2 linked regions of the Caballeronia sp. TF1N1 genome follow. The main gene of each other region encodes a partner of the protein of the gene in region 2 in a complex. Links are inferred from orthologs where the notes say so. Each region holds a gene or a part of one and is shown on either strand. Other genes may lie near its edges. The genes, in order: mfd and uvrA.

The links.
Region 1: the proteins of uvrA (region 2) and mfd are in contact, whole or in part, in a crystal structure (PDB 4DFC), measured with the Escherichia coli proteins. The link is inferred for Caballeronia sp. TF1N1 from one-to-one orthologs.

What each region holds. Positions count from the first base shown.
Region 1 is NZ_CP084626.1:1,483,266-1,492,460, reverse strand. What follows is about bases 3,249-7,226. They hold mfd (transcription-repair coupling factor), read right to left. Parts: upstream 6,926-7,226; coding sequence 3,449-6,925; downstream 3,249-3,448. Other genes in these bases: ispD (2-C-methyl-D-erythritol 4-phosphate cytidylyltransferase), read left to right, coding at 7,164-7,226. Also shown: LDZ28_RS06895 (ABC transporter permease subunit), read left to right, coding at 1-1; LDZ28_RS06890 (ABC transporter permease subunit), read left to right, coding at 1-819; LDZ28_RS06885 (threonine/serine dehydratase), read right to left, coding at 994-1,995; argE (acetylornithine deacetylase), read right to left, coding at 2,025-3,245; more of ispD, read left to right, coding at 7,227-7,823; ispF (2-C-methyl-D-erythritol 2,4-cyclodiphosphate synthase), read left to right, coding at 7,862-8,353; LDZ28_RS06860 (carboxymuconolactone decarboxylase family protein), read right to left, coding at 8,387-8,911; LDZ28_RS06855 (peroxiredoxin), read right to left, coding at 9,019-9,195. UniProt on the Escherichia coli protein: Couples transcription and DNA repair by recognizing RNA polymerase (RNAP) stalled at DNA lesions. Mediates ATP-dependent release of RNAP and its truncated transcript from the DNA, and recruitment of nucleotide excision repair machinery to the damaged site.
Region 2 is NZ_CP084626.1:252,430-261,040, forward strand. The notes cover bases 2,289-5,682. They hold uvrA (excinuclease ABC subunit UvrA), read right to left. Parts: upstream 5,363-5,682; coding sequence 2,489-5,362; downstream 2,289-2,488. Other genes in these bases: LDZ28_RS01255 (AI-2E family transporter), read right to left, coding at 2,289-2,385. In the rest of the region: LDZ28_RS01245 (NUDIX hydrolase family protein), read left to right, coding at 1-330; purU (formyltetrahydrofolate deformylase), read left to right, coding at 355-1,224; more of LDZ28_RS01255, read right to left, coding at 1,297-2,288; LDZ28_RS01265 (MFS transporter), read left to right, coding at 5,721-6,923; LDZ28_RS01270 (single-stranded DNA-binding protein), read left to right, coding at 7,041-7,568; LDZ28_RS01275 (response regulator transcription factor), read left to right, coding at 7,944-8,611. UniProt on the Escherichia coli protein: The UvrABC repair system catalyzes the recognition and processing of DNA lesions. UvrA is an ATPase and a DNA-binding protein. A damage recognition complex composed of 2 UvrA and 2 UvrB subunits scans DNA for abnormalities.

The sequences.
Region 1 (9,195 bases), 1.2 Mb from region 2 along the record:
ATCAAGCCGAGCCGTCCGCTGCAGATCACCGCGCTCGGAATCGGGTTCGCGTTTCTGTATATCCCCATCCTCAGTCTGATCGTCTATTCGTTCAACGAGTCGCAGCTGGTCACCGTGTGGACGGAGTTTTCGCTGCGCTGGTACAAGGCGCTCTGGTACGACGACGAGCTTATCGCGGCGGCATGGCTGTCGTTGCGCATCGCGTTTCTGACGGCGTGCGCGTCGGTCGTGATCGGCACGTGGGCGGGGTTCGTGCTCGCGCGCATGGGACGCTTTCGCGGCTTCACGCTCTACACGGGCATGATCAACGCGCCGCTCGTGATTCCCGAGGTCATTCAGGGCATCTCGTTGCTGCTGCTTTTCGTGGAGATGGCCAAGCTGATCGGCTGGCCGGCGGGGCGCGGGCTCTTCACCATCTGGATCGGCCACGTAATGCTATGCATCTCGTATGTGGCGATCATCGTGGAGTCACGCGTGCGGGAGCTGAATCCGTCGCTGGAAGAGGCCGCGCTCGATCTCGGCGCGACACCGCTGCGCGTGTTCTTCGCGATCACGCTGCCGCTGATATCGCAGGCGCTCGTGGCGGGTTGGCTGCTGTCGTTCACCTTGTCGATCGACGATCTCGTGCTTTCCGCGTTTCTGTCGGGACCGGGATCGACCACGCTGCCACTCGTCGTGTTTTCGCGCGTGCGGCTGGGGCTGAATCCGGAAATGAATGCGCTCGCGACGTTGTTCATCGCGCTGGTGACGGTCGGGGTGATCGCCGCGAATTACTTCATGCAGCGCAATGAGCGCAGAAGGCTGGCCGAGGTACTGTGAACGCAGGCGCGTTAGTCTGCTCTCGTTGACGAGGAACCGCGAGAGTGGCGCTTTTCCGCGTGTTCGCCTGAACACGGCAAGCGCCGGTTCAAGCCGCTTTTTACCTACGATGTCACTGTGAGCATCGAGCAATTGCCAGATGCTTCAGTTCCACGCAGCGCCTGCAATGGCACTTCACGTACTCGCCAAATGCGTCGCGAACGTCGCCGGGTCCGTGTTGGTTCCGCACAGCAACACGCCCACGCGCTTGCCTTGCAGACGCTCGCGCAACGGTCCGAGCAGCGCAGCGGTCGCCGCCGCGCACGCCGGTTCCACAGCCAGCTTCAGTTCGTTGAACAACTGCCGCATGCCGTGCCGCAACGCGTCGTCCGATACGGTGACGATCTCGTCGATATGTCGCCTGCACAGTTCATAGCTGTATTGCTCGGTATGCGGCGCCATCAATGAATCGGCGATGCTGTGCAGGGAACTCAGCTTGATCGTGTGATTGGCGGCGAAGCTGCGGCTCATCGCATCCGCGCCTTCCGGTTCCACGCCATAGACATGCAGCGAAGGGTTGGCGAGACGCATGGCGGTCGAAACGCCGGCGGACAGCCCGCCACCGCCGATTGGCAGGATGACCGCATCGAGATCCGGCGCCTGCGACGTCCACTCGTAACCGAGCGTCGCCGTGCCCAGCACCGTTCGATAACCATTGAACGGATGCACGAAGAAGCGTCCTTCCTCGGCCTCGATGCGCCGCACGATCTCGAAGGCCTCGATCACATTTTCCGCCAGCACGACTTCCGCGCCGAAGCGCCGGCAAAGCGCGATGCGCGTCGGACTGGCGTTCTTCGTGATGACCACCTTCGCGCCCACTTCCATGCGCTGCGCCGCGTAAGCCACCGCGACCGCATGATTGCCCGCCGACACGCACGTCACGCCTGCCGCGCGTTCGCTGTCGGTGAGCGCGAGGATGTTCGAGAACGCGCCACGCGCCTTGAACGTGCCGCTTGCCTGCAGCAGCTCGAACTTGAACGTGACGGGTGTGCCTTCGAGCGTCGGAAAATCGTGCCGCTCGAAGATCGGCGTGCGCGCTACCCAGGGCGTAAGCGCCATATGCTGCTCGGCGATCTCGTCGAGGGTCGGAATGGGCGTGCCGTCGATCGTATGGTCGGAATGCGTTGCTGTGGACATGGCTCGATGGATCGTGCGACGGTCGATGACTAGCGCGCCTGTGCTTCGACCGACATGCTATGGATGAATTTGCCGAGAAACGCTTCGCAAGCGACGAGTTGGTCGAGCGACACGTATTCGTTCGCCTTGTGCGCCTGTTCGATGTTGCCCGGTCCGCACACGATGCTCGGCACGCCCGCAATCGCGAAAAGTCCCGCTTCGGTGCCGTAAGCGACCTTGCGCTTCTCCTGATTCTCGGTGAGCGCGCGCACGAGTTGCGTGATGGCGGCCTGCTCGGTGGCGTCGAGTCCGGGCGCGGCGGCGATCTTCGAAAATTCGATGGCCGCGTTCTCGTGCTCCTTCTGCATTTTCGGCAAGAGCGTGTCGCGCGCGAACGCTTCGATGCGCTTGAAGATAGGGTCCGGGTCGATGGTCGGCAAGTTGCGGAATTCGAAGTCGAAAGTGCATTCCGCGGGCACGGTGTTGAGCGCGTTGCCGCCCTTGATCGTGCTCGTCTGCGCGGTGGTGAAGGGTACGTCGTAGAACTCGTCGAACGGGCCCTTGGCGCGGAATTCATCGGCGACGTCGCGAATGAAGCAGATGAGGCGTGCGGCGTACTCGATCGAATTCAGCCCCTTCGGCGTAAGCGACGAATGCGCCGCAAAGCCACGCACGCAGCAGCGGAACGCGTTGATGCCCTTGTGCGCGATGACCGGGCGCATGGAAGTCGGTTCGCCGACGATACAGCCATCCGGATTGACGCCGCGCTTTTGCAAGTCGGCGATCATGAGCGGCGCGCCCGCGCAGCCTACTTCTTCATCGAACGAAAGCGCGAAGTGGATCGGCTTGGCGAGCTTTGTCGCCTGCATCTTCGGCAGCATTGTGAGCGCCGCGCCGATAAACCCCTTCATGTCGCAGGTGCCGCGACCGTAGAGCAGACCATCGCGGATTTCGGGCTTGAAAGGGTCGCTTTTCCAGTTTTGACCGTCGACCGGCACTACGTCGGTGTGTCCCGACAGCACGATGCCGCCGTTCGTCTGACCGTCGTGCGCGGGCACCGTGGCGAAGAGATTGGCCCACTGGCCGCGTGAATCGGTCGTGATGCTGGCTTCGACACCCGCCTTGCGCAGTTCGTCGCGCACGGTTTCGATGAGGCCGAGGTTGGGATTGCGGCTGACTGTATCGAAGGAAACGAGACGTTCGATCCAAGGTAAGGATTGAGGCGTGGCGGAGGTCGTGGCTTGTTGCGCCTCAGCGGCGATTTGGGACATTTTTCGCTCCTGCGGGGTAGAAGCCGATCATAGCCGAAACCACGCTTGCTGACCTTCTGGTCAATATATGCGCTGCGGCATGGCTCCCGTCACTGCCTTTCAAAAGAGCGGCAATGACGGGGTGCGTTGGGCCGGGCGCTTGATCCTTCTTCCGGTCGATGTGCGCGCCGTGTCTCCCGTCGATACCAACGCGCCGGATGAACCTAGCGCGCCACGGCCGCCGACTGCCGCACCGGCGCGCCGAGCGCGCGCAACGTTTCCTTCACCGTGGCAATGCGCACCGCGAGATCGGGGCTGCGCGTTTCGATGCGCAACTTGTCCTGTCCCGCGAGCTTGATGTGCTTGTTCTTCTGCACCATCTCGATGATCTTCATGGCATCGACAGGCGGATTCGGCACGAACTGCAAGCCGATGGAACTCTCGTTGGCGTCGATCTTCGAGATACCGAGCGGCTTCGCCGCAAGCCGCAACCGATGCGTCTCCACGAGCGCATGCGCTTGCGGCGGCAACTTGCCGAAGCGGTCGACGAGCTCTTCGAGAATGCCGTCGATGGCATCGCTCGATTCGCAGTTCGCAAGCCGCTTGTAGAGCGAAAGACGCTCTTGTACGTCCGCGCAATAGTCGGCGGGCAAGATGGCAGGTGCGTGCAGATTGATCTCGGTCGTGGCGGCGAGCGGCGCGTTGAGATCCGGCTCGCGGCCTTCCTTCAGTGCGCGCACGGCGTCGTTGAGCATGTCGGTGTAAAGCTGAAAACCGATCTCGTGAATCTCGCCCGATTGCTTGTCGCCGAGCACTTCGCCCGTGCCGCGAATCTCGAGGTCGTGCATGGCCAGATAGAAGCCCGAGCCGAGTTCCTCCATCTGCTGAATGGCTTCGAGCCGGCGCTGCGCCTGCTTGGTCAGCGACTGCGGGTCGTGCACGAGCAGATACGCATAAGCCTGATGGTGCGAACGCCCGACACGCCCGCGCAACTGGTGCAGCTGCGCGAGTCCGAACTTGTCCGAGCGATGCATGATGATGGTGTTCGCGCTCGGCACGTCGATACCCGTTTCGATGATGGTCGTGCACAGCAGCACGTTCGCGCGCTGGCCGACGAAATCGCGCATCACGCGTTCGAGTTCGCGCTCGTGCATCTGGCCGTGCGCCACGGCAATGCGCGCTTCGGGCACGAGTGCTTCGAGCATGGAACGGCGATTCTCGATGGTTTCCACTTCGTTATGCAGGAAGTAGACTTGCCCGCCGCGTTTCAGCTCGCGCAGCATGGCTTCGCGAATGACGCCGTCTTCCTCGCGCCGCACGAAGGTCTTGATGGCAAGGCGCTTCTGCGGCGCGGTCGCGATCACGGAGAAGTCGCGCAGGCCTTCGAGCGCCATGCCGAGCGTGCGTGGAATGGGCGTCGCGGTGAGCGTGAGTACATCCACTTCCGCACGCAACGCCTTGAGCGCTTCCTTCTGCCGCACACCGAAGCGATGTTCCTCGTCGATGATCACGAGCCCGAGCCGCTTGAACTTCACATCCGACGACAACAGCTTGTGCGTGCCGATGACGATATCCACACTGCCTTCGTTGATCTGCGCGATAGACTGCGTGACTTCCTTCGAACTCTTGAAGCGAGACAGTTCAGCAATCCGCACGGGCCAGTCGGAAAAGCGGTCGGTGAAAGTCTGCGTATGCTGTTCGGCGAGCAGCGTGGTGGGGGAAAGTATCGCCACTTGCTTGCCCGCCATCACCGCGATGAACGCCGCGCGCAAGGCCACTTCCGTCTTGCCGAAGCCGACATCGCCGCACACGAGCCGATCCATCGGCTTGCCGCTCGTCATGTCGCCGATGACCGCGGCAATCGCGGCGCCCTGGTCGGGCGTTTCCTCGAAGCCGAAGCTCTCGGCGAACTTTACGTAGTCGCGTGGATCGAGCTTGAACGCGTAGCCTTCGCGCGCGGCGCGGCGGGCGTAGAGGTTGAGCAGTTCGGCTGCGGTATCGCGAATCTGCTGCGCGGCCTTGCGTTTGGCTTTTTCCCATTGGCCCGAACCGAGCGTGTGGAGCGGGGCGCTTTCGGGATCGGCGCCGCTATAGCGCGAAATCACATGCAACAACGCGACGGGCACGTAGAGCTTGGCGTCGTTCTGGTATTCAAGGTGCAGAAACTCGGTTTCGCCTTCGCCGAGGTCCATGGACACGAGACCCATGTATCGGCCGATGCCATGCTGCGCGTGTACCACCGGATCGCCGATTTTCAGTTCGGCGAGATCGCGCACCATCGAATCGACATTGCTCGCCTGTTCCTGGCGGCGGCGTCCGGCGCGGCGCGCGAGCGGCCCGTAGAGCTCGGTCTCGGTGACGATAGACAGCTTCGCTTCCGGCAACGAAAAACCGTTCGCCAGCGGCGCTATGCCGAGCGTGAATTTGGCATCCGCGCCGAGCCATTCCTGGAACGTGTCGCGCAGTTCGCCGCGCAGGCCGTTATCGACGAGCAATTGCTGGATGGCTTCGCGCCGTCCCGCCGATTCCGCGACCAGCATCACGCGGTTTTCGGTCTGCTCCAGATAATGGCGCAGCGCGAGCAACGGTTCGTCCGCGTGGCGGTCGATAGCAAGCCCTGGCAGCGGCACGGCCCAGCCGCCTTCGGGCGACGCCGGGAACTTCAGTTGCGCGAATGGCTTGGCGAACGTGAAAAAGTCGTCGTCGCTGAGAAAGAGGCGGCGCGGTTCGAGCAAAGGCCGCTCGCGGTCATGCGAAAGAAAGTTGTAGCGCTGCTTCGTGTCGGCCGTGAAGCGTTTGATCGCGGCATCCATGTCGCCGACGAACGCGAGTTGCGAGTTCTCCGGCAGATAGTGAAAGAGGGTTGCGGTGTCGTCGAAGAAGAGCGGCAAGTAATATTCGATGCCCGCCGACGGCACGCCGCTGCCGATGTCCTTGTAAATTTGCGAGCGGCTCGGATCGCCCTCGAACACTTCGCGCCAGCGGCTGCGAAACGCGGTGCGCGCGGCTTCGTCGAACGGAAATTCGCGGCCCGGCAAGAGGCGCACGTCGCGCACGGGATACAGGCTGCGTTGCGTGTCGGGATCGAAGGCGCGGATGGAATCGACCTGATCGTCGAACAAGTCGAGGCGATACGGCAGCGGCGAGCCCATTGGATAAAGGTCGATCAGCGAGCCGCGCACGCAATATTCGCCGGGACGCACGACCTGACTCACGTGCTCGTAACCTGCCAGCGTCAACTGCGCCTTGAGCTTGCTTTCGTCGAGGCGCTCGCCCTGCGTAAACGAAAACGTGTAAGCCGCGAGAAACGAAGCGGGCGGCATGCGATAAAGCGCCGTGGTCGCCGGCACGAGCAGGATGTCGCAACGTCCTTCGCCGAGATCGTGCAGCGTCGCGAGACGCTCGGACACGAGGTCTTGATGCGGCGAGAACGTGTCGTACGGCAGCGTTTCCCAGTCCGGCAAGAGACGCACGCGGGCATCCGGCGCGAAATAGGGGATTTCGGTTGCGAGGCGTTGCGCATCGACCGCGCTTGCGCAGAGCACCGTCAAGAGCCGCACGGACTCGCGATTAGCCGTGTAATAACGCGCGATGGCGAGGGCATCGGATGAACCGGGCGCGCCGTCGAAGACAAAGCGCTGACCCGCCTTCACGAGCGGGATGGGAGAACTGGACTGCGCGTTGACGGCTTTCGAGGACATATATATGCAATTAACCGTCGGCTCTTTCGCCCTCTTCGAGGACGCGCCGGACGTGGTCGCTAAAGACCTATTATAAAATCCGGGCTCCACTTTGACCTGGCTCAGTGATCTGCCCGTGACTACGACTGCAAATTCGTCAAATGCGCCGTCTACTGCGCCAACGATTTCACCCGCCACTACCTCGCGCCTGTTCGCGCTGATTCCGTGCGCCGGCAACGGCAGCCGCTCCGGCGCACCCATGCCGAAGCAATATCAGACCGTCGCGGGCCGCCCGATGCTTGGTTACACGTTATCCGCCTTCGACGCGTGTTCCGAATTCTCGCAGACCCTCGTCGTACTCGCTCCCGACGATCATCACTTCGATGCGCGCCGGTTTGCCGGCCTGCGCTTCGCGGTGCAGCGCTGTGGCGGGGTTTCACGACAGGCATCGGTGTATAACGGTCTCGTCGCGCTGGCCGATTTCGGCGCACGCGACGACGACTGGGTGCTCGTCCACGACGCCGCGCGTCCCGGCATCACGCCGGAACTGATTCGCAAGCTCGTCGGCGCCCTGCGTCACGACGCCGTGGGCGGCATTCTCGCATTGCCGGTCGCGGATACGCTGAAACGGGTCGCACCGAGCATGCCCGATGCAGCGGATGACCACCCGCGTGTCGCCCGCACGGAATCGCGCGACGGGCTCTGGCAGGCGCAAACGCCGCAGATGTTCCGCCTTGGCATGTTGCGCGAAGCGATCGAACGTGCGCGTCACGACGGTCACGATCTCACGGACGAAGCGAGCGCAGTCGAATGGCTCGGCCACTCGCCGCGATTAGTTCAGGGCAGCCTGCGCAACTTCAAGGTGACCTATCCGGAAGACTTCGCGCTCGCGGGCGCGATGCTCGCCACGAAGGCCTGACGGCTCCGACACACACTTTCTACAGCAAGGTTGCATCGATGGATTTCAGAATCGGACAGGGATACGACGTACATCAGCTCGTCGAGGGCCGCCCGCTCATCATCGGCGGCGTGACGATTCCCTACGAACGCGGCCTGCTCGGCCATTCGGACGCGGACGTGCTGCTGCACGCCATCACCGACGCGCTCTTCGGCGCGGCATCGCTCGGCGATATCGGCCGGCACTTTCCGGATACCGCGACGGAATTCGCCGGCGCCGACAGCCGCGTGCTGCTGCGCGAAGCGTTCAAGCGCGTGTCGGAAGCGGGTTTCGCCATCGCCAATATCGACAGCACGATCATCGCGCAGGCGCCGAAGCTCGCGCCGCACATCGAGGCGATGCGCGCGAATATCGCGGAAGACTTGGACTTGGCCGTCGATCGCGTCAACGTGAAAGCGAAGACCAACGAAAAGCTCGGCTATCTCGGCCGCAAGGAAGGTATCGAGGCGCAGGCCGCGGTGCTGTTGCGGCGCACGTCGATCGATAGTTGAAATCGAACGCCACGCGCGCGTGGCGTCAAGGGCTTACTTCGCCTCGGCCTCGATGGCGAGCGCCACCGCGTTGATCACGGCCGCGATGCGCCCGACATCGCGCAACTGGGTCGTCGACATGCCTTCGGTGACGAGATTCTGGTAGTGCGACTTCACGCAGAAGTGACACTTGCCGATGATCGACGCCGCGAGCGCGTACATCTCGAAGCGCCGCTTGTCGACGCCGCCGTGCGATGCATACGCGTTCATGCGCAGTCCAGCCGGCTGCGTCTTGAGATCGGCGTTGTCGGCCATCTCCAGGTACGGATACCAGACGTTGTTCATGCCCATCAGCGCGGACGCCGTGAGCGCGGCATTGACTTCTTCCGGCGCCATGACACCCGACTCGCGGATGATATTCACGATCTTCGTCGCCTTCGCGGCATACGCGGCGGCGAGCGCGACGCCGACCGCGTCGTTGCCTTCCAGCGACGAACGGGCGATCGTCCCGTCGACATTCAGGCGAATGTCTTTCGCGTAGTCCGGCACCAGCTCCTTGATCGATGACAGGAATTCCATGCGTTCTCCTTATTCGATGGCGTCAATAAAGCCCGCCGGCTTCCAAGCGGGCGCTCGAAAGAGGGCGGGCTACGGGCGTTGCCCGAGGCGCTTAAAGGCTCGTGCGATCAGAGCGTCGAGCCGCCGACCGCGCGATTGCACGGGCAGAGTTCGTCCGTTTGCAGGCCGTCGAGAATACGCAGCACTTCTTCCGGATTGCGTCCGACGTTCAGGTTATTGACCGAGACGTGCTGAATGACGTTGTCGGGATCGACGATGAACGTCGCGCGCAGCGCCACGCCGGC
Region 2 (8,611 bases):
GAAGAAGCGGGCATGCCGGCCGAACTCGCGTCGACGGCCACGCCCGGCGGCACGCTCCACGTGCTGCAGATGATTCCCGAAGGCACGCAGGCCGAGCAGCTTTTCGTCTACGACATCGAGCTTCCGGACGACTTCACGCCGCAAAATCAGGACGGCGAAGTCGGCGAACATCGCCTGGCGCGCATCGAGGATGTCGCGCGCTGGATCGAGGAAGGCGAATTCACCGTCGATGCGACGCTCGCCACCCTCGATTGCCTGCTGCGCCACCGCTGGATCGACGAGGAAGCGTGCGAAGGCATCGCCGCGCTCTACACGCCGCCATCGCTCTAACAATGATTAAGGAGTAACCGGGTCATGTCGACCGAACATAGTTTCATCCTGAAGTTGTCGTGCCCGGACCGTCCGGGAATCGTGCATGCCGTTTCCGGGTTTCTGTTCAATCTCGGCGCGAACATTCTGGACTCGGCGCAGTTCGGCGACAGCCACACCGGCGAGTTCTTCATGCGCGTGCATTTTCAGGAAGTCGGCGGCGATCCCGGCCTCGATGCGCTGCGCACGTCGTTCGGCGAACTGGCCGACACGTTCGGCATGCGCTGGGAGTTGCACGATGCATCGGTGAAGCCGCGCGTGGTCATCATGGTGTCGAAGATCGGCCACTGTCTGAACGATCTGCTGTTCCGGTATCGCACGGGCCAGTTGCAGATCGACATTGCGGCTATCGTGTCGAATCACAAGGATTTTTATCAGCTCGCCGCGAGCTACGACATTCCGTTCCATCATCTGCCGCTTCTCAACGGCACGCCGCAGGCGAAGGCCGCGCAGGAAGCGCGCGTGATGGAGATCATCGACCAGAACGATACCGACCTCGTCGTGCTCGCGCGCTACATGCAGATTCTCTCCACCGAAATGTGTGACAAGCTCGCGGGCCGCGCGATCAACATTCATCACTCGTTCCTGCCGAGCTTCAAGGGCGCGAAGCCGTACTATCAGGCGTTCGATCGCGGCGTGAAGCTGATCGGCGCGACCGCCCATTACGTGACGTCCGACCTCGACGAAGGGCCGATCATCGAGCAGGAAGTAGAGCGCGTCGATCACAACATGACGCCGGATCAACTGACCGCCATTGGCCGCGATGTCGAATGCGTGACGCTCGCGCGCGCGGTGAAGTGGCATGTGGAGCATCGCGTCGTGCTGAATGGGAGCAAGACGGTGGTGTTCCGGTAAGCATCGCCGTCAAAACGAGAAACCCCGCTGAATTCAAAGATTCAGCGGGGTTTTTTTATGTCGATGCACGCTTCAGACGAGCCGCAAATAAATCAGTTCGCGCTTGATATACGCGTAGAAAATCGGCGCGGCGATTACGCCCGGAAGACCGAACGCGGCTTCCATCGCGAGCATGGCGAGCAGCAGTTCCCACGCGCGCGCCTCGATCTGCCCGCCGATGATGCGCGCGTTCAGGAAATACTCGAGCTTGTGAATGACGATGAGAAAGCCGAGCGACGCCACCGCCGTGCCGAACGAAACCGACAACGAAATCCCGACAATGATGGTGTTGGAAATGAGATTGCCGATTACCGGCAGCAGACCGACGATGAACGTGATCAGCACGAGCGTCTTCGACAGCGGCAAACGCTCGTGAAAGAGCGGCAACGCGACCAGCAAATACAGCGCGGTGAAAACCGCGTTGATCGCCGAAATCTTGATCTGCGCGAAGACGATGCGGCGGAAGGCATCCGAAAAACGCGACACGCGCGTGACGAGCGCGGTGGATAACGGCAACCGATGCGCCTGCTTCGGCGCTCCGACCGCGATGATCGCGCCAATGATCATGCCGATCAGAATATGCCCGAAGCCGCGCGCCATTTCCTTGCCGCCTTGCTGCAATTGCTCGGCGTGCTTGTGCATGAGGTCGGCGGCGCGGTCTTTCATCTGATCGGCATCGACCGGGAGGTAATTGGCGATCCAATCCGGCACGCGCAGCCTTGCGTGCGACGTGATGCTCATCAACTGATCCAGCAATTTTTGCAGGCTCGGCACGTCTTGCTGGAAGTGCTCGATGATGGCTATCGTCGCGAACGTGAGCCCGCCGATGATGATCGTGGAGATGATGACGACGGACACCAGCCGCGCGCCGCGGCTCATGACGTGCCGCTCGATCACGGGCGCGATCATGTGAACCAGTTGGAACACCAGCATGCCGGCGAGCAGTCCGCCCAACAACTTGAGCTGCAAAACCAGGTACATACCCGCGAACGCCGCCAGATAGCTGCCGATCTCCACGGCGGACAACTTCGGCATGCTCATGTCGCTCGTCAGCCTGACGGGGCGCGCGGGAAGATCCCGTATGCGTCGCTCCTCGTTGGCCGCTTCGTTGCGCTTCGCCATGACTGCGTTCCTTTTCCCTGCTTGCGACGGTTATTCGTGCCGCGTATCGCGGCGCATTTCGAACGGCTATGGCGCGCGGCGCAAGTGACGCGCCGCAACCATGCTACGCCGCCGACTTGGGCCGTTGCAGCAAGGGTGCCAGATATCTGCCCGTAAAGCTCGCTTTCGATTTCGCGACCTGCTCGGGTGTTCCCTGAGCGATGATCTGGCCGCCACCCGCGCCGCCTTCCGGACCGAGGTCGATGACCCAATCCGCCGTTTTGATCACGTCGAGATTATGCTCGATGATCACGACCGTGTTGCCCTGATCTCGCAGACGGTGGATCACTTCGAGCAGAAGCGCGATGTCGTGGAAGTGCAGACCGGTCGTCGGTTCATCGAGGATATAAAGAGTCCGACCGGTGTCGCGCTTGCTCAGTTCCAGCGAAAGCTTGACGCGCTGTGCCTCGCCACCTGAAAGCGTGGTCGCCGACTGGCCGAGCCGGATATAACCGAGGCCCACTTCCAGCAGCGTCTTCAGCTTGCGCGCGACGACCGGCACCGGCTTGAAGAACTCGTGCGCGGCTTCCACCGTGAGGTTGAGCACTTCGCTGATGTTCTTGCCCTTGTACTGAATGTCGAGCGTTTCGCGGTTGTAGCGCTTGCCGTGGCATACGTCGCAGGGCACATAGACATCCGGCAGGAAGTGCATTTCGACCTTGATGACGCCATCGCCCTGACACGCCTCGCAGCGTCCGCCCTTCACGTTGAACGAAAAACGGCCGGGATCGTAACCGCGCTCTTTCGCGGCCGGCACGCCGGCGAAGAGTTCGCGGATGGGCGTGAACAGTCCGGTATAAGTGGCCGGGTTCGAGCGCGGCGTGCGGCCGATCGGTGATTGATCGACGGCGATCACTTTGTCGAAGTGTTCGAGACCTTCGATGGATTCATACGGCGCGGGCTCGGTCGATGATCCGTACAAATGTTGGGCGACCGCGTGTTGCAACGTGTCGTTGATGAGCGTGGACTTGCCCGAACCCGAGACGCCGGTCACGCAAGTCAGAAGCCCGACGGGCAAATCGAGCGTCACGCGCTTCAGATTATTGCCATACGCCTCGACAATACGAAGCTGCCGCTCGTCCGGCGCGGTCCGCTCGGACGAATAACCGATAGTCCGCTTGCCCGACAAATACTGTCCCGTGATCGAATTCGGGTCTTTCTGCACCTGATTCGGCGTGCCTTGCGCGACGATCACGCCGCCATGCACGCCCGCGCCCGGCCCCATGTCGACGACGTAATCGGCCATGCGGATCATGTCTTCGTCATGCTCGACCACGATCACCGAGTTGCCGATATCGCGCAGATGCTTGAGCGTGGCGATGAGCCGGTCGTTGTCGCGCTGATGCAGGCCGATGGACGGCTCATCGAGCACGTACATCACGCCGGTCAAGCCCGAGCCGATCTGCGACGCGAGCCGGATGCGCTGCGCCTCGCCGCCCGAGAGCGTTTCGGCGCTGCGTTCGAGCGACAGGTAATCGAGCCCGACGTTATTCAGGAACGACAGCCGCGCGACGATTTCCTTGACCACCTTGTCCGCGATCTCACCTTTCGCGCCGTCGAGCCGCAGCGTCTGGAAGTAGCCGAGCGTATCGCGCAACGGCCAGCCGCTGACTTCGTAGATGCCGCGAGCGTCATCGCCGGAACCGACTTTGACGAAACGCGCCTCGCGGCGCAGACGCGTGCCCTCGCAGGCCGGGCACGCCTGATTGTTCTGATACTTCGCCAGTTCCTCGCGCACGGCGGCCGAGTCCGTTTCGCGATAACGACGCTCCAGATTCGGCAGAATGCCTTCGAACGCGTGCTCTCTCACCGAAGCGCGCCCGCGCTCGTTGATGTACGAGAACGGAATGACCTGCTTGCCCGAACCGTACAAAAGCGTCTTGCGCACCTTTTCCGGCAGTTCCTCGAACGGCGCGTCGATGTCGTATTCGTAGAACGCCGCGAGACTTTGCAGCATCTGAAAATAGAACTGATTGCGCCGGTCCCAGCCCTTCACCGCGCCCGCCGCGAGCGAGAGCGAAGGATGCGCGACCACGCGCTTCGGATCGAAAAACGTGATCTGGCCCAAGCCGTCGCATTCCGGGCATGCGCCCATCGGATTGTTGAACGAGAAAAGGCGCGGCTCCAGTTCCGGCAGCGAGTACGAACAGATCGGGCACGCGAACTTCGAGCTGAAGAGCTTTTCGTTCTCGGTATCCATTTCGAGCGCGATCGCGCGGCCATCGGCGAGACGCAGCGCGGTCTCGAACGATTCCGCCAGGCGCTGCTTCATGTCCGGGCGCACTTTAAGCCGGTCGATCACCACGTCGATGGTGTGCTTGTCGTTCTTCTTGAGCTTCGGCAGCGAGTCGACTTCATAGATTTTCGCGACGCCTTCGTTCGCCGTGCCGCCGCCCGAACGAATGCGAAAGCGGATAAAGCCCTGCGCCTGCATCTCTTCGAATAATTCGACGTGCTCGCCCTTGCGATCCACGACGACGGGCGCGAGGATCATCAGCTTGGTTTCCTCGGGCAGCGCGAGCGCGGCATCGACCATCTGCGAGACGCTTTGCGCTTCGAGCGGAATCAGATGATCGGGGCAATAAGGTGTGCCGACGCGCGCAAACAGCAGTCGCAGATAATCGTGAATCTCGGTGACGGTGCCGACCGTCGAACGCGGATTATGCGAGGTGGCTTTTTGTTCGATCGAAATGGCCGGTGAGAGGCCTTCGATCAAATCGACATCCGGCTTTTCCATCAGCTGCAGAAATTGCCGCGCGTACGCCGAGAGGCTCTCGACATAGCGGCGCTGACCTTCGGCGTAAAGCGTATCGAATGCGAGCGACGACTTGCCCGACCCGGACAACCCCGTAATCACAATCAGCTTGTGACGCGGCAAGTCGAGATTGACGTTCTTCAAATTGTGGGTGCGAGCCCCACGAATACGAATTTCTTCCACGAGTCTCTTCCGGGTTCTTTCGGGGGTCTTTCGGGCGTCTTTTAGGTCGTGGCGCGGGGTTTCCTGCGACTACCGGACGACAAAGTAAGGGGGCTAAACCTGCTACTATAACGACTTTTGCAGGGTGCGGCGCCCGTGCCAAAAGGCTCTCGGGGGCTCTCAGGGGCTCTCAAGGCTTCTCGGCGGCTTTCCAACGGCTTTTCCGTTTCCCAGGCGCCTTCGCGTTAATGGCCGCAGGTCGTGCGGCGCGCGAGCAGCCGTGTGTCGCATATAGTGCCGTTTCGAGCCAGAACAAGGCGGCCGCGCCGCGCTCCCCACGCGTCAGGCCAGTCGCGACCCTCACCCATTTCCGTTCCTGATGTCCAATCCGTCTGCCACGTCCACACGTTTGTCCGCGCCGGAATTGCGCGCAACCGTGTCGCTCGCCGCGATCTTCGCGCTGCGCATGCTCGGCCTCTTCATGATCATGCCGGTGTTTTCCATTTACGCGAAAACCATCCCTGGCGGCGATGACGTGTTTCTCGTCGGCATAGCGCTCGGCGCTTACGGCGTCACGCAGTCCATGCTCTACATCTTCTATGGCTGGATTTCGGACAAGCTGGGCCGCAAACCCGTGATCGCATTCGGCCTGCTCGTGTTCGCGCTCGGCAGCTTCGTGGCGGCGGCAGGGCACTCCATGGCGTGGATCATCGCCGGACGTGTGATTCAGGGCATGGGCGCGGTGTCGTCGGCGGTGATCGCGTTCATCGCCGATCTAACTGAAGAAGAAAATCGCACCAAGGCCATGGCGATGGTCGGCGCGAGCATCGGCGTCTCGTTCGCGGTCGCTATCGTTGGCGCACCGATCCTGTTCCACTGGATCGGCATGAGCGGCTTGTTCACGGTGATCGGCGTGCTGTCGATCGTCGCGGTCGGCGTGGTCCTGTGGGTCGTGCCGGACCCGCCCGTGCCGCCGGTTCACGTCAAGGCACCATTCGCCGAGGTGCTGCACAACGTCGAGTTGCTGCGTCTGAACTTCGGCGTGCTGGTGCTGCACGCAACCCAAACTGCGCTCTTTCTCGTCGTGCCGCGCATTCTCGAAGCGGGCGGATTACCGGTCGCCTCGCACTGGAAGATTTATCTTCCGGTGATGGGCCTCGCTTTCGTGATGATGGTTCCGGCAATCATCGCCGCCGAGAAGCGCGGCAAGATGAAAGCGGTCATGTTGAGTGCGATTTTTCTTATCCTGATCGGCCAGTTGTTATTAGGCGCGGCTCCCCATACGCTATGGTCTGTGGCCGCGATCCTGTTTGTGTACTTCTTGGGCTTCAACGTGCTGGAGGCGTCGCAACCTTCGCTTGTGTCCAAACTGGCGCCAGGCACCCGCAAGGGCGCGGCCGCCGGGGTGTACAACACGACGCAGTCTATCGGGCTCGCGCTTGGTGGCGTGATCGGCGGCTGGCTGCTCAAGCTGGATGGCCCGAGTGCGGTGTTCTTCTCGTGTTCGGCGCTGGTGCTGGCATGGTTGATCGTCGCGTCGAAAATGAAGGCGCCGCCGCGCAGGGTCGAGCGCGCGGCGTAGCGAATCTGTATTAATCATATTGAGGCAGTGCGATGTTTCCCGTCCTCTTCCGTGGAAGAGGGTTGAACTGATAACGTCGCATGATTGCTAGTGGGCAAGGAATTTACCGGAGAAATCATGGCATCTGTCAACAAGGTCATTCTCGTAGGCAATCTGGGCGCCGACCCGGAAACGCGCTACCTTCCGAGCGGCGACGCCGTGGCCAACATTCGTCTCGCGACGACCGACCGTTACAAGGAAAAGTCGTCCGGCGAGATGAAGGAACTCACGGAGTGGCATCGCGTGGCGTTCTTCGGGCGTCTTGCCGAGATCGTGAACGAGTATTTGAAGAAGGGCTCGTCGGTGTATATCGAAGGGCGCATTCGCACGCGCAAGTGGACCGATCAGGCGGGGCAAGAGCGCTATTCGACCGAGATCGTTGCCGATCAGATGCAAATGCTCGGTGGCCGCGGCGGAGCAGGCGGCGGCGATGACGGCGGCTACAGCCGCAGCGCGCCGATGGAGCGCTCAGGCGGCGGCGGTGGTGGCGGCCGCGCGCCGGCAGGCGGGCGCGCTGCGGGCGGTGGAGCGGGTGGCGGATCGAGCCGTCCGAGCCAACCTGCGGGCGGCGGTTTTGAAGACATGGACGACGATATCCCGTTCTGACGAGTCGCAACAAATTCGTTTAAACACTGAGCCTCCGGCATTAATTGTCGGAGGCTTTTTTTTGTACCAAAATCGGCAAGGCGCTTTCCGAAATATCACTTCGAGGCTCTCCGCGATTCCCGCAGCCGTATTACGCTTCTAATTAACCGCGAATATGAGGCTTTATACGGACCAACGAAGAGTCATGGCAGTCTAATCGGAGTAATCCTATGGTGCGCGGATTGTTTGCGTCCTACTTTGACTCATCGAATTTTTAACGTTTAGTTACTTGCTGCTTTTTGGCATTCTTTTATTGAGTTCAGATGTTTACTCGATCTTTATCGAGTTCAAGCAACGTAGCAGAAGAGAGACTTCGTTGGTTGCATAAAGCAATAAATGCGTTCTGACCAAAATCTAAAATCAACAACATCAATGAGGGGGGCGACTTTGAAACTTCGCATAGTGCTGGCCGACGATCATCCTTTCGTGGTCCTTGGGGTAAAGGCGCTTTTGAAGGCCGACGAGGGGATTGATGTCGTCGGTGAGGCGAATAATGCGAGCAGTCTCGTGGTCGAACTCACGAAGACGCCATGTGACGTGCTTGTCACGGATTTCGCCATGCCTGAGCCGGGGCCGGACGCGCTAGACGGATTACGGCTGATTCGTAGAGTCAGGCAAGAGTGGCCAAGCATCAAAATCGTCGTGCTGACGAGCGTCAGTAATGTCGCGATTCTTCGTTCTATTCTGAATGCCGGTGCCATCGGACTCGTGAATAAGGCGGAGGCTATTGAACTCGTGGCGACTGCCGTGCGCCATGCGGGAATCGATCGCCGTTATGTCAGTGGGTCTTTTGTTACCGCGTTAGCGGAAGCGGGCGCGGAAACCGAATCATCACCAGAGGAACCGCGGCTTTCGCCCCGGGAAGAAGAAGTCGTTCGTTTGTTCGCCAAGGGTCGCACGATCACCGAAATCGCCAAAGCGTTGAACCGCGATGTACGCACTATCAGTCGACAGAAGCGAGATGCGATGAACAAGCTTGGAATCAGAAACGATCCAGGTTTGTT